Regions from separate parts of the Pseudomonas sp. 22526 genome, predicted to be linked through region 2. Evidence: predicted binding sites of a transcription regulator. Region 2 holds the regulator's gene; the other holds the start of a gene.
What was found. Region 2 encodes FliA, which starts transcription of late flagellar genes. Its sites were predicted from a motif close to CTAAAGTTTNNNNNNNNNNNGCCGNTAA; they were not measured.
Positions count from the first base shown of each region.

Region 1 (6,069 bases), on a different contig from region 2:
TCCCAACAGCCGCCTTTTGTAGGTGCTCACCGTTTTACTGCTCAAACACAGGCCCTCGGCAATTTCCTTGTTGGTCTGCCCACCGGCGAGTTGCTTCAGGACCATCAGCTCCCGACCGGACAGGCTGGACAACATCCCCTCCTCGCTGGCGATGCCCAGGCTCGAGCGCAGGGTATGCAAGGCTTCATTGGGAAAATAACTGTAGCCGGCCAGGACCGCCCTGACGGCGCTGATCAATTCAGTGATGTCCTGCTGCTTGCACACGTAACCCGCCGCGCCGGCCTGCATGCAACGCATGGAGAAAGGGCCAGGTACTTGCAGGCTCAATACCAGCACTTTGGTCGACATGGCTTTTGACGAAAGTCTGGCGATAACTTCCAGGCCATCGAGTTTGGGAATACCAATATCAAGAATAAGGATGTCTGGAACATGTTCATAAGACAGTTTCAGGGCATCCATGCCATTGTCCGCCTCGGCAACTACTTCAAAGCCGTGCCGCTCCATCAGCATGCGCACAGCCAGACGAGTGACGGGATGATCATCTACGATCAAAACTTTCTTCATGGGTAAGTCCAGAGTCCGCTATTGGTTTTTCAAGCAAACACCATAACCCAGTCATTTGGCCCGTGGCATGGCCGCGCCCCGAGCCAGCATCGCCCAGAGAAGTTCCTTACAAACAATACGGATTTGCCCTACAAGGAAAATTTGAACGCCGTTCCTTATATATAACCAACTCCGAACTTCCTACACTTTGTATTGAAAAGAACAGACTGAAAGATAGTCGAGAGCCCATTGAAACAATGACCAGTGGCAACTTTAGTCATGGCCTTCAGATACCCGCCTGATCGATTAAATCACCAGGCATAAAAAAGCCCCGCTCATGGCGGGGCTCTTTTAAAACGACTCAAAGCATCAGGACAGAGTCCGACCCTTGTTGGCCGCAATACGCATGCGCAGGGCATTGAGCTTGATGAAGCCAGCCGCATCCGCCTGGTTGTAGGCGCCGCCGTCTTCTTCGAAGGTCGCGATGTTGGCATCGAACAGCGACTCATCGGACTTGCGACCGGTGACGATCACATTGCCCTTGTACAGCTTCAGGCGAACCACGCCGTTCACGTGGGCCTGGGAGACGTCGATCATCTGTTGCAGCATCAGACGCTCAGGGCTCCACCAGTAGCCGGTGTAGATCAGGCTGGCATACTTGGGCATCAGCTCGTCTTTCAGGTGAGCCACTTCGCGATCCAGGGTGATCGATTCGATCGCCCGGTGAGCGCGCAGCATGATGGTGCCGCCAGGGGTTTCGTAGCAGCCGCGGGACTTCATGCCGACATAGCGGTTTTCCACGATGTCCAGACGACCGATGCCGTTTTCACCGCCAATGCGGTTCAGGGTCGCCAGCACGGTGGCCGGGGTCATCTCGACGCCGTCGATGGCCACGATGTCGCCGTTGCGGTAGGTCAGCTCGATGTAGGTCGGGGTGTTGGGAGCCTTCTCCGGGGAGACGGTCCAGCGCCACATGTCTTCTTCGTGCTCGGTCCAGGTGTCTTCCAGCACGCCGCCTTCATAGGAGATGTGCAGCAGGTTGGCATCCATCGAGTACGGGGATTTCTTCTTGCCGTGACGCTCGATCGGGATCGCGTGCTTCTCGGCGTAATCCATCAGCTTCTCGCGGGACAGCAGGTCCCACTCGCGCCAAGGAGCTATCACTTTCACCCCTGGTTTCAAGGCATAGGCGCCCAGCTCGAAACGAACCTGGTCGTTGCCCTTGCCGGTAGCGCCGTGGGAAATGGCGTCGGCGCCGGTTTCGTTGGCGATCTCGATCAGGCGCTTGGCGATCAACGGACGAGCGATGGAGGTACCCAGCAGGTACTCACCTTCGTAAACGGTGTTGGCGCGGAACATCGGGAAAACGAAATCGCGGACGAACTCTTCGCGCAGATCGTCGATGTAGATCTCTTTCACGCCCATGGCTTGCGCCTTGGCACGTGCAGGTTCGACCTCTTCGCCCTGACCCAGATCAGCGGTGAACGTCACCACTTCACAGTTATAAGTATCCTGCAGCCACTTGAGGATCACCGAAGTGTCCAGGCCGCCGGAATACGCCAGAACGACCTTGTTTACGTCCGCCATGCCATCACTCCACGGGGTTCTACGGAAAGCCATCAAGTCTACCGATCAACGCGGATAATTTACAGAGGCGCGACAGCTTATGACGACGAAGCGACAGATTATGTCGAGCGGGCGACGACGACAGCCGTTTCAGGAAGTCGCCGCGGCGTTGGCGGGAGCAGCAGCCTGGGGCGCCGGTTTTTCCGCGACCGGGACACGTTGCAGCTGTACGTTGACCCGACGGTTCTTCGCCCGGTTCGCCGCGTTGGTGTTGGGCGCCAAGGGGTAGCGTTCACCGTGGAAACGCATTTCGATCTGCGATTCGGGAATACCGTTGGCCTTGAAGAACTCCATCACCGCCAGCGCCCGGCGCCGCGACAGGTCACGGTTGGTCAAGCGATTGCCGCTGTTGTCCGAGTGGCCGTCGAGCTGGATGTGATTGACCGTCGGATCGGCCTTGAGGAACTCCAGCATCACCTGCAGCCTGGCCTTGGCCTTGGCGTCCAGATCGATACCGCCCCCGGGGAAGCCGACCTCGGATTGCCGGACCTGGTCGAAGTTCTTCGGCAGCAGCTTGGCGACACAGCGCTGGTAGTCGCCATAGGCCTTGTTGAACTTGACCGGCAACAAGCGCACCTCGGACACCCCGCCCTCGCGGGAATAGTGGCGGACCACCGGGCTGCGGCCATCCATCAGCCCGCCGATCAGCCGCCCGGCCTGCAGTTGCGAGCTGTTGAACAGCACATCGCCACTGCCGAGCCGCACCGACCCCAGGTTGATGTCGCCCCGCCCTGGCTGCCACGGCGCGGCCGCCGCCAGCAGCGTGGCCGAACCGCCACCGAGCATCGGGTTGTAGGCCTTGAGGCGGAAGGTCGCCTGCTCGCCGGCACGGCGCACGAACTCCCCGGAACCGAAATCGGTGATCGGCTGGCTCAGACGGCACTCGAATTTATCGCCTTCGACCGTCCACTCAATGCTCTCCAGACGGGTCTGGAAAGTCAGCGCCATCGCGGGAAGACTGGCGAACACACTGAGCAAGGCTAGATAACGCTGGCGCACGGGAGGCTCCACTGACTTGTACATCACGAAAATCGAAATGCCTGTTTAGGGCATACCTCCGGGATATCGGAAGCTTCACGCAAAACTTGATAGCGAGTGCCTGGAAGAGTCTTTTCCGGTAGCATTCACCGGAGTTTGACCCGCCTGGAATCCCCAATGTCCGACCGCCTGACCCTGCTGCGTCCCGACGACTGGCATATTCATCTTCGCGATGGTGCCGTGTTGACCAATACTGTCGCGGATGTCGCGCGCACCTTTGGCCGCGCCATCATCATGCCTAACCTGGTACCTCCAGTGCGCAACGCCGCTGAAGCCGACGCCTATCGCCAGCGCATTCTCGCTGCGCGGCCGGCCGGCAGCCGCTTCGAGCCGCTGATGGTGCTCTACCTTACCGATCGCACCCAGCCCGAAGAAATTCGCGCGGCCAAGGCCAGTGGTTTCGTCCATGCCGCCAAGCTCTACCCGGCCGGTGCGACCACCAACTCGGACTCGGGCGTCACCAGCATCGACAAGATCTTCCCGGCGCTGGAGGCCATGGCCGAAGTCGGCCTGCCGCTGCTGGTCCACGGCGAAGTCACCCGCAGTGAAGTCGACGTGTTCGACCGCGAGAAGCAGTTCATCGACGAGCACATGCGCCGCGTCGTCGAGCGCTTCCCGACGCTCAAGGTGGTGTTCGAACACATCACCACCCGTGATGCCGTGCAGTTCGTCAACGAGGCCTCGGCCAACGTCGGCGCGACCATCACCGCCCATCACTTGCTGTACAACCGCAACCACATGCTGGTCGGCGGCATTCGCCCGCACTTCTATTGCCTGCCGATTCTCAAGCGCAACCTGCATCAGGAAGCGCTGCTCGACGCCGCCACCAGCGGCAGCCAGAAGTTCTTCCTCGGCACCGACTCCGCGCCTCACGCCCAGCACGCCAAAGAAGCGGCCTGCGGCTGTGCCGGCTGCTACACCGCCTATGCCGCGATCGAGCTGTACACCGAAGCCTTCGAACAGCGCAACGCGCTGGACAAGCTGGAAGCCTTCGCCAGCCTCAACGGCCCGCGCTTCTACGGCCTGCCGGCCAACACCGATCGCATCACCCTGGTTCGTGAAGAATGGACCGCCCCTGCCAGCCTGCCTTTCGGCGAGCTGACCGTCATCCCGCTGCGCGCCGGTGAAAAACTGCGCTGGCGCCTGCTGGAGGAACACGCGTGAGTGAAGACCATTTCGACGACGAGCAGGACGGTCACAACGGTGGTGGCTCGCGTCATCCAATGGCGGCACGCTTTCGTGGTTACCTGCCGGTAGTCGTCGACGTTGAAACCGGTGGTTTCAACTCGGCCACCGACGCCTTGCTGGAAATTGCCGCGACCATCATCGGCATGGACGAAAAGGGCTTCGTGTTCCCCGAGCACACCCTGTTTTTCCGCGTAGAACCTTTCGAAGGCGCCAACATCGAAGCCGCGGCGCTGGAGTTCACCGGGATCAAGCTCGACCATCCGCTGCGCATGGCCGTCAGTGAAGAAACCGCGCTGAACGATATCTTCCGCAGCGTGCGCAAGGCGCTGAAAGCCAACGGCTGCAAACGCGCGATCCTGGTCGGGCACAACAGCAGCTTCGACCTGGGCTTCCTCAATGCGGCTGTCGCGCGCCTGGACATGAAGCGCAACCCGTTTCACCCGTTCTCCAGCTTCGACACCGCGACGCTTGCCGGCCTGGCCTACGGCCAAACCGTTCTGGCCAAGGCGTGCCAGGCTGCCGACATCGACTTCGATGGCCGTGAGGCGCATTCCGCGCGCTACGACACCGAGAAGACCGCCGACCTGTTCTGCGGCATCGTCAATCGCTGGAAGGAAATGGGCGGCTGGGAAGACTTCAACGACTGATACCGTCGCTGATCGACCGCGCATAAAAAAACCGGCCCTGAGGCCGGTTTTTTTATGCGTGAAGCGCGGCTTACAGCTTGCCGGCGTTCTCGCTCAGGTAAGCAGCAACGCCTTCTGGCGAAGCGGTCATACCCTTGTCGCCCTTCTTCCAGTTGGCCGGGCAGACTTCGCCGTGCTCTTCGTGGAACTGCAGAGCGTCGACCAGACGGATCAGCTCTTCCATGTTACGGCCCAGTGGCAGGTCGTTGACGATCTGCGAACGAACGACGCCTTTGTCGTCGATCAGGAACGCGCCACGGAAAGCCACGCCGCCTTCGGACTCAACGTCGTAGGCCTTGGCGATGTCGTGCTTCATGTCGGCAGCCATGATGTACTGAACCTGACCGATGCCGCCGGCATTGATCGGGGTGTTGCGCCAAGCGTTGTGGGTGAAGTGCGAGTCGATCGAAACAGCGATCACTTCAACGTTGCGTGCCTTGAAGTCAGCCATGCGGTGGTCCAGGGCGATCAGCTCGGACGGGCAGACGAAGGTGAAGTCCAGCGGGTAGAAGAACACCAGGCCGTATTTGCCTTTGATGGCCGAGGACAGGGTGAAGCTGTCGACGATTTCGCCATTGCCGAGAACGGCCGGAACGGTGAAGTCAGGGGCTTGCTTACCTACGAGTACGCTCATTGGATATCTCCTGGAGTGATCGAATAGAAGAATGAGATCCAGCCTAGTCTGCCGCCGCCAAGCGACAGCCCTGTGACTCGATCCCGCTTCGTAAGGACCGCACATCATACACCGCGTTTTTGAGCTGTCCTTAGTGGTTTTTCCATCCCCCGGGTTCAGGCGGCAAAAAAGCAGCATCTGCCGGACAACTCGCAACTCATGGTAGAAAAAACCGTTCGTCTGCCAGATGCGTATCTTCCGTAAAGCCCCAGGAAACCACTTTGACAATCATTCTCGTTAACATTAAGATCCGTCGCATTGAGCCATAACCAGCGACGGTTCTCACCTTATGTATGTCTGCCTCTGCACTGGCGT
Region 1 is NZ_JBQENK010000006.1:302,471-308,539, reverse strand. Features, by position in the region: gene ACTJKT_RS11960 (response regulator transcription factor) at 1-564, opposite strand, end outside; gene ACTJKT_RS11955 (argininosuccinate synthase) at 913-2,130, opposite strand; gene ACTJKT_RS11950 (flagellar protein MotY) at 2,260-3,168, opposite strand; gene pyrC (dihydroorotase) at 3,325-4,371, shown strand; gene rnt (ribonuclease T) at 4,368-5,042, shown strand; gene ACTJKT_RS11935 (peroxiredoxin) at 5,113-5,715, opposite strand; gene ACTJKT_RS11930 (bacterioferritin-associated ferredoxin) at 6,044-6,069, shown strand, end outside.
Region 1: the regulator FliA is predicted to act here: its motif matches at 3,232-3,259, upstream of ACTJKT_RS11950 (flagellar protein MotY).

Region 2 (6,069 bases):
CCAACGGCTGAGGTAGTGGGTTATGCAAGTTAAGCGTTTTTTCGCCGCCGATATGCGTCAGGCCATGAAGCTGGTTCGTGATGAGCTGGGCGCCGACGCCGCCATCATTGGCAATCGCCGCATCGCCGGCGGTGTCGAGCTGACGGCTGCCCTGGATTACAAGCTGTCGGCGCTGGCGCCCCGGGTGCCGAACATGGAGCTTGAGGACGAACTGCGCAAGACTCAGTCGCGCATCGTTACCGCCCAGGCCGAACTGAGCCTGCGTGGCGACGGCGATGCCAGCACCAGTCGCCAGCTGTTCGCCGGCCTGCCGCTGACCGCCGCCGAGCCGCTGATCGAACCTACGTTCAGCGAGCCCCAGCGCCCGGCTCCGGTGGCCGCCGCGCCAGCGGTCGATCAGCGGGCATTCGACTCGATGCGTTTTGAACTCAACGGCCTGCGCGAGCTGCTGGAAGTCCAGCTCGGCTCCCTGGCCTGGAGCCAGTTGCAAGGCAGCCGGCCCGAGCAGGCCAACCTCTGGCGGCGCCTGCAGCGTATCGGCCTGTCCGGTCCGCTGGCCCGCGACCTGCTGGCGCTGATCACTGAAATCGACGAACCCCGCCAGGCCTGGCGCATGCTCCTGGCCCACCTGGCGCGGATGATCGTGACCCCGGAAGTCGAGCCATTGGAGGAGGGCGGTGTGATCGCCATGGTCGGCCCCGCCGGCATGGGCAAGACCACCACCCTGGCCAAGCTGGCTGCCCGTTACGTACTCAAGTACGGCGCGCAGAACATCGCGCTGGTGAGCATGGACAGCTACCGCATCGGCGCCCAGGAACAGCTCAAGACTCTGGGGCGGATCCTCAACGTCTCGGTGACTCATGTCGACCCGGGCCAGTCCCTGGCGCAAGCCCTCGATCCGCTGCTGCGCAAGCGCGTGGTGCTGATCGACACCGCCGGCCTGCAAGCCAGCGACCCGGCCCTGCGCATGCAGCTGGAAAGCCTGGCCGGACGTGGGATCCGGGCAAAAAATTATCTGGTCTTGGCAACCACCAGCCAGAAACAGGTTCTAACCGCCGCGTACCACAGCTACAAGCGTTGCGGGCTGGCCGGCTGCATCCTGACTAAACTGGATGAAACCGCCAGCCTTGGTGAGGTGCTGAGCCTGGCGATCAGTCACGAACTCCCCGTTGCCTATCTGACCGATGGCCCGCGGATTCCGGACGATCTGCACTTGCCGCGCCGTCACCAGCTGGTCAGTCGTGCGGTGAGCGTGCAGATGCAGGAAGAACCCAGCGAAGAAGCCATGGCTGACATGTTCGCTGACCTCTACCACAACCCGACCAAGCGGGTTGGCTGAGGGAATCATGAAAAAATTGCAATGTACCTACATCGATGGTCTGCCAGGCATTGTTCCGTTGGTGAACGCGCAGCCAGTTATGTGGCCCCGTCTAAGTAAGACAAGGTAAAGAAAGAACATGGGCAGCATGCATCCCGTACAGGTGATCGCGGTGACCGGCGGCAAAGGTGGCGTCGGCAAGACTAACGTGTCAGTGAACTTGTCCCTGGCCCTAGCGGAGCTCGGCCGGCGCGTCATGCTGCTGGACGCCGACCTGGGTCTGGCTAACGTTGACGTGCTGTTGGGGCTGACCCCCAAACGGACCCTCGCCGACGTGATCGAAGGCCGCTGCGAGCTGCGCGATGTGCTGCTGCAGGGGCCGGGTGGAATCCGTATCGTGCCGGCCGCGTCCGGCACCCAGAGCATGGTTCATCTGAGCCCGGCGCAGCATGCCGGCCTGATCCAGGCATTCAGCGACATCGGCGACAACCTCGATGTACTGGTGATCGACACCGCTGCCGGTATCGGCGACTCGGTGGTCAGCTTCGTCCGCGCCGCCCAGGAAGTCTTGCTGGTGGTCTGCGACGAACCGACCTCGATCACCGACGCCTACGCGCTGATCAAGCTGCTCAACCGCGACTACGGCATGAACCGCTTCCGCGTGCTCGCCAACATGGCGCAGAGCCCGCAGGAAGGCCGCAACCTGTTCGCCAAGTTGACCAAGGTCACGGACCGCTTCCTGGACGTAGCCCTACAATACGTCGGCGCCGTGCCTTACGACGAATGCGTGCGCAAGGCCGTGCAAAAGCAGCGTGCGGTCTATGAGGCGTTTCCGCGTTCGAAGTGCGCGCTGGCGTTCAAGGCCATTGCGCAGAAAGTCGATACCTGGCCGTTGCCGGCCAACCCACGTGGACATCTGGAATTTTTCGTCGAGCGGCTAGTGCATCAGACAGCGGGACCGGTGCTATGAGCGCCAGCGGCTACAACCTTTACAAAAAGTCGGCACGTGACAGCCAGTACGAATTGATCGAGCGTTATGCGCCACTGGTCAAGCGTATTGCCTATCACTTGCTGGCGCGCCTGCCGGCCAGTGTCCAGGTCGAAGACCTGATCCAGGCCGGGATGATCGGTCTGCTCGAAGTGTCGACCAAGTACGACGCGAGCAAGGGCGCGAGTTTCGAGACGTACGCGGGTATCCGTATCCGTGGCGCGATGCTCGATGAGGTTCGTAAAGGTGACTGGGCGCCGCGTTCGGTACATCGCAATACCCGGATGGTGAGCGATGCCATTCGCGCAATTGAAGCTAAAACCGGTCGTGACGCTAAAGATCATGAAGTTGCGGCCGAACTTCAATTGAGTCTCGACGATTATTACGGGATTTTGAACGACACCTTGGGCAGTCGCCTGTTCAGCTTCGACGACCTGTTGCAGGACGGCGAGCATGAAGGGCTGCATGAGGATGGCGCGAGTGCTCATCTCGAGCCGTCGCGCGACCTGGAGGACGAACGTTTCCAGGCTGCGCTGGCGGACGCGATTGCCAATTTGCCGGAGCGTGAGCGACTGGTCTTGGCGCTGTACTACGACGAAGAGCTGAACCTCAAGGAAATCGGTGAGGTCCTGGGGGTCAGCGAATCGCGGGTCAGCCAGTTACACAGCCAGTGCGCGGCCCGTTTGCGGGGGCGTTTGGGGGAGTGGCGAGCGCGCTGACAGGCAGTGTGGGGGACACTGCGGACGAGACTGGCACGACGTTGCCGGTCTTGCGGTGTGTATTCCATGCAGTCGTTGAGTGCTCTGCCTGATTGATTGAATGGCGCGTTCAGGTGCTGGACGCGTTTAAGACTGCTTGGAGGTCGAATTGGACAAGAACATGAAAATCCTCATCGTTGATGACTTCTCAACGATGCGGCGGATCATAAAAAACCTGTTGCGTGACCTGGGGTTCACCAACACGGTCGAGGCTGACGATGGCACCACCGCCATTCCGGTCCTCAACAGCGGGAGCATCGACTTTCTGGTAACGGACTGGAACATGCCTGGCATGACCGGTATCGATCTGCTGCGCCATGTGCGCGCCGATGAAAAACTCAAGCACCTGCCGGTACTCATGGTGACCGCTGAAGCCAAGCGCGAACAGATCATCGAAGCTGCCCAGGCCGGCGTAAACGGCTATGTGGTCAAGCCCTTCACGGCCCAGGCGTTGAAAGAGAAGATCGAGAAGATCTTCGAACGCATCGGTTGAGATGTGGAACCATTCCGCCACGGGGGAGCTATGGAGCACAACGAATCTTCATTGGGCGATTTCGAATCGACCCTGAAAAAACACGCACTCGAACTGGTCGACAGCCTTGAAAAAGGCAAGTTCGGCGAAGCCGTGCAACTGATCCATGAGCTCAACCAGACCCGTGACCGCGGCCTGTACCAGGAAGTCGGCAAGCTCACCCGCGAGCTGCATAGCGCCATCGTCAATTTCCAGATTGACCCGCATATGCCGCAAGCCGAGGAAGTTTCACAGATCACGGATGCCACCGAGCGCCTGTCCTATGTGGTCAGGCTGACCGAGGCCGCGGCCAACCGCACCATGGACCTGGTCGAGAGCGCCACCCCGTTGGTCAATGGCCTGAGCAGCGAAGCCCAGGCCCTGAGCGCCGACTGGGGACGTTTCATGCGTCGCGAACTGGGCGCCGAAGAATTCCGCGACCTGGCCCGCCGGGTGGACGGGTTCCTGACCCGCAGCGAGCAAGAGACGCGCGCGGTATCGAGCAACCTCAACGACATTCTGCTGGCGCAGGACTACCAGGACCTGACCGGTCAGGTGATCAAGCGCGTGACCCAGTTGGTCACCGAAGTCGAGAGCAACCTGCTCAAACTGGTCCTGATGGCCAGCCAGGTCGATCGTTTTGCCGGCATCGAACATGACCGTGAATCGATCCTCGCTGAAAAAGATCCGCAAAAACATCTGGCCAAGGGTGAAGGTCCGCAGATTCATGCCGATAAACGTGAAGACGTTGTATCCGGTCAGGACGATGTCGACGATTTGCTTTCCAGCCTTGGATTCTAGGAGCACCCATACATGAGCTTCGGCGCCGATGAAGAAATCCTTCAGGATTTTCTGGTTGAGGCCGGCGAGATTCTAGAGCAACTGTCCGAACAACTGGTCGAGCTGGAAAGCCGACCGGACGATGCGGATCTGCTCAACGCAATTTTTCGCGGTTTTCACACTGTAAAAGGGGGCGCCGGCTTCCTCCAGCTCAACGAGCTGGTGGAGTGCTGCCACATCGCCGAAAACGTGTTCGACATCCTGCGCAAGGGTGAGCGCCGCGTCGACGCGGAACTGATGGACGTCGTGCTCGAAGCGCTGGACGCGGTGAACGGCATGTTCGGCCAGGTTCGCGAGCGTACCGAGATCACCGCCGCCACTCCGGAACTGCTGGCGGCCCTGGCCCGCCTGGCCGAGTCTGCGGGGGCCGAGGAGGTCGCCGCACCGGTGGCCGAGGTTGAAGCCGTTGCCGAGCCGGTCGCCGAATCGACCGAAAGCGAGTCCGGTGATATCACCGACAGCGAGTTCGAGCAGCTGCTCGATTCGCTCAATGCCGCCAAGGCCGAGGCCGAAGCCCCGGCTGCTGTTGCACCTGCTGCGCCTTTGGCCGGTGGTGAAGCGGCCAGCGACGAAATTACCGACGCCGAGTTCGAGTCGCTGCTCGATCAATTGCATGGCAAGGGCCAGTTCGCACCGGATGCGGTGGCACCTTCGGCCACGGCGCCCGCTGCGGAAAAAGCCGCGGCCAGCGACGAAATCACCGATGACGAATTCGAAGCACTGCTGGACCAGCTGCACGGCAAAGGCAACTTTGCGGTAGAAGCACTGGATTCCGCGGTGGCCGCGGCGGTGCCGCCGGCTGCGCCAAGCGCGGCCGCTGCCGGTAGCGACCTGATCACCGACCAGGAGTTCGAATCCCTGCTCGACGAGCTGCATGGCAAGGGCAAGTTCTCTGAAGTACCCGCTGCCGCAGCGACCGTGGGTAGCGCAACGGCTGTCACGGCCTCGGCGCCTGCCGCCGTCGCCAAGCCGGCGGTGAAGAAAGCCGAAGCCAAGGTCGAAGCGCCGAAACCGGCTGCAGCGGCTGCTCCGGCACCTGCTCGTGCCCCGGCTGCCGCCCCGGCGGAAAAGCCGGTCAGCGAAGCCGAAACCACCGTGCGGGTCGATACCGCGCGGCTGGACGAAATCATGAACATGGTCGGCGAGCTGGTGCTGGTGCGTAACCGCCTGGTGCGCCTGGGGCTCAACAGCGGCGACGAAGCCATGTCCAAGGCCGTGTCGAACCTCGACGTGGTCACGGCCGACTTGCAGACCGCGGTGATGAAGACCCGGATGCAGCCGATCAAGAAGGTCTTCGGACGCTTCCCGCGCCTGGTTCGCGACCTGGCCCGCCAGCTCAAGAAAGAGATCAACCTGGAGCTGGTCGGCGAAGAGACCGACCTCGACAAGAACCTCGTCGAGGCCCTGGCCGACCCGCTGGTGCACTTGGTGCGCAACGCCGTCGACCACGGTATCGAGTCGCCGGAAGAGCGCGAGGAAGCGGGCAAGTCCCGTGGCGGCAAGGTGGTGCTGGCGGCCGAGCAGGAAGGCGACCACATCCTGCTGTCGATCTCCGATGACGGCAAGGGCATGGACCCGAACGTCCTGCGCGCCATTGCGGTCAAGCGTGGGGTGATGGACAAGGATGCCGCCGATCGCCTGAGCGACACCGAGT
Region 2 is NZ_JBQENK010000004.1:65,696-71,764, forward strand. Features, by position in the region: gene flhA (flagellar biosynthesis protein FlhA) at 1-11, shown strand, start outside; gene flhF (flagellar biosynthesis protein FlhF) at 23-1,339, shown strand; gene fleN (flagellar synthesis regulator FleN) at 1,458-2,288, shown strand; gene fliA (RNA polymerase sigma factor FliA) at 2,285-3,025, shown strand; gene ACTJKT_RS07200 (chemotaxis response regulator CheY) at 3,186-3,557, shown strand; gene ACTJKT_RS07205 (protein phosphatase CheZ) at 3,588-4,376, shown strand; gene ACTJKT_RS07210 (chemotaxis protein CheA) at 4,389-6,069, shown strand, end outside.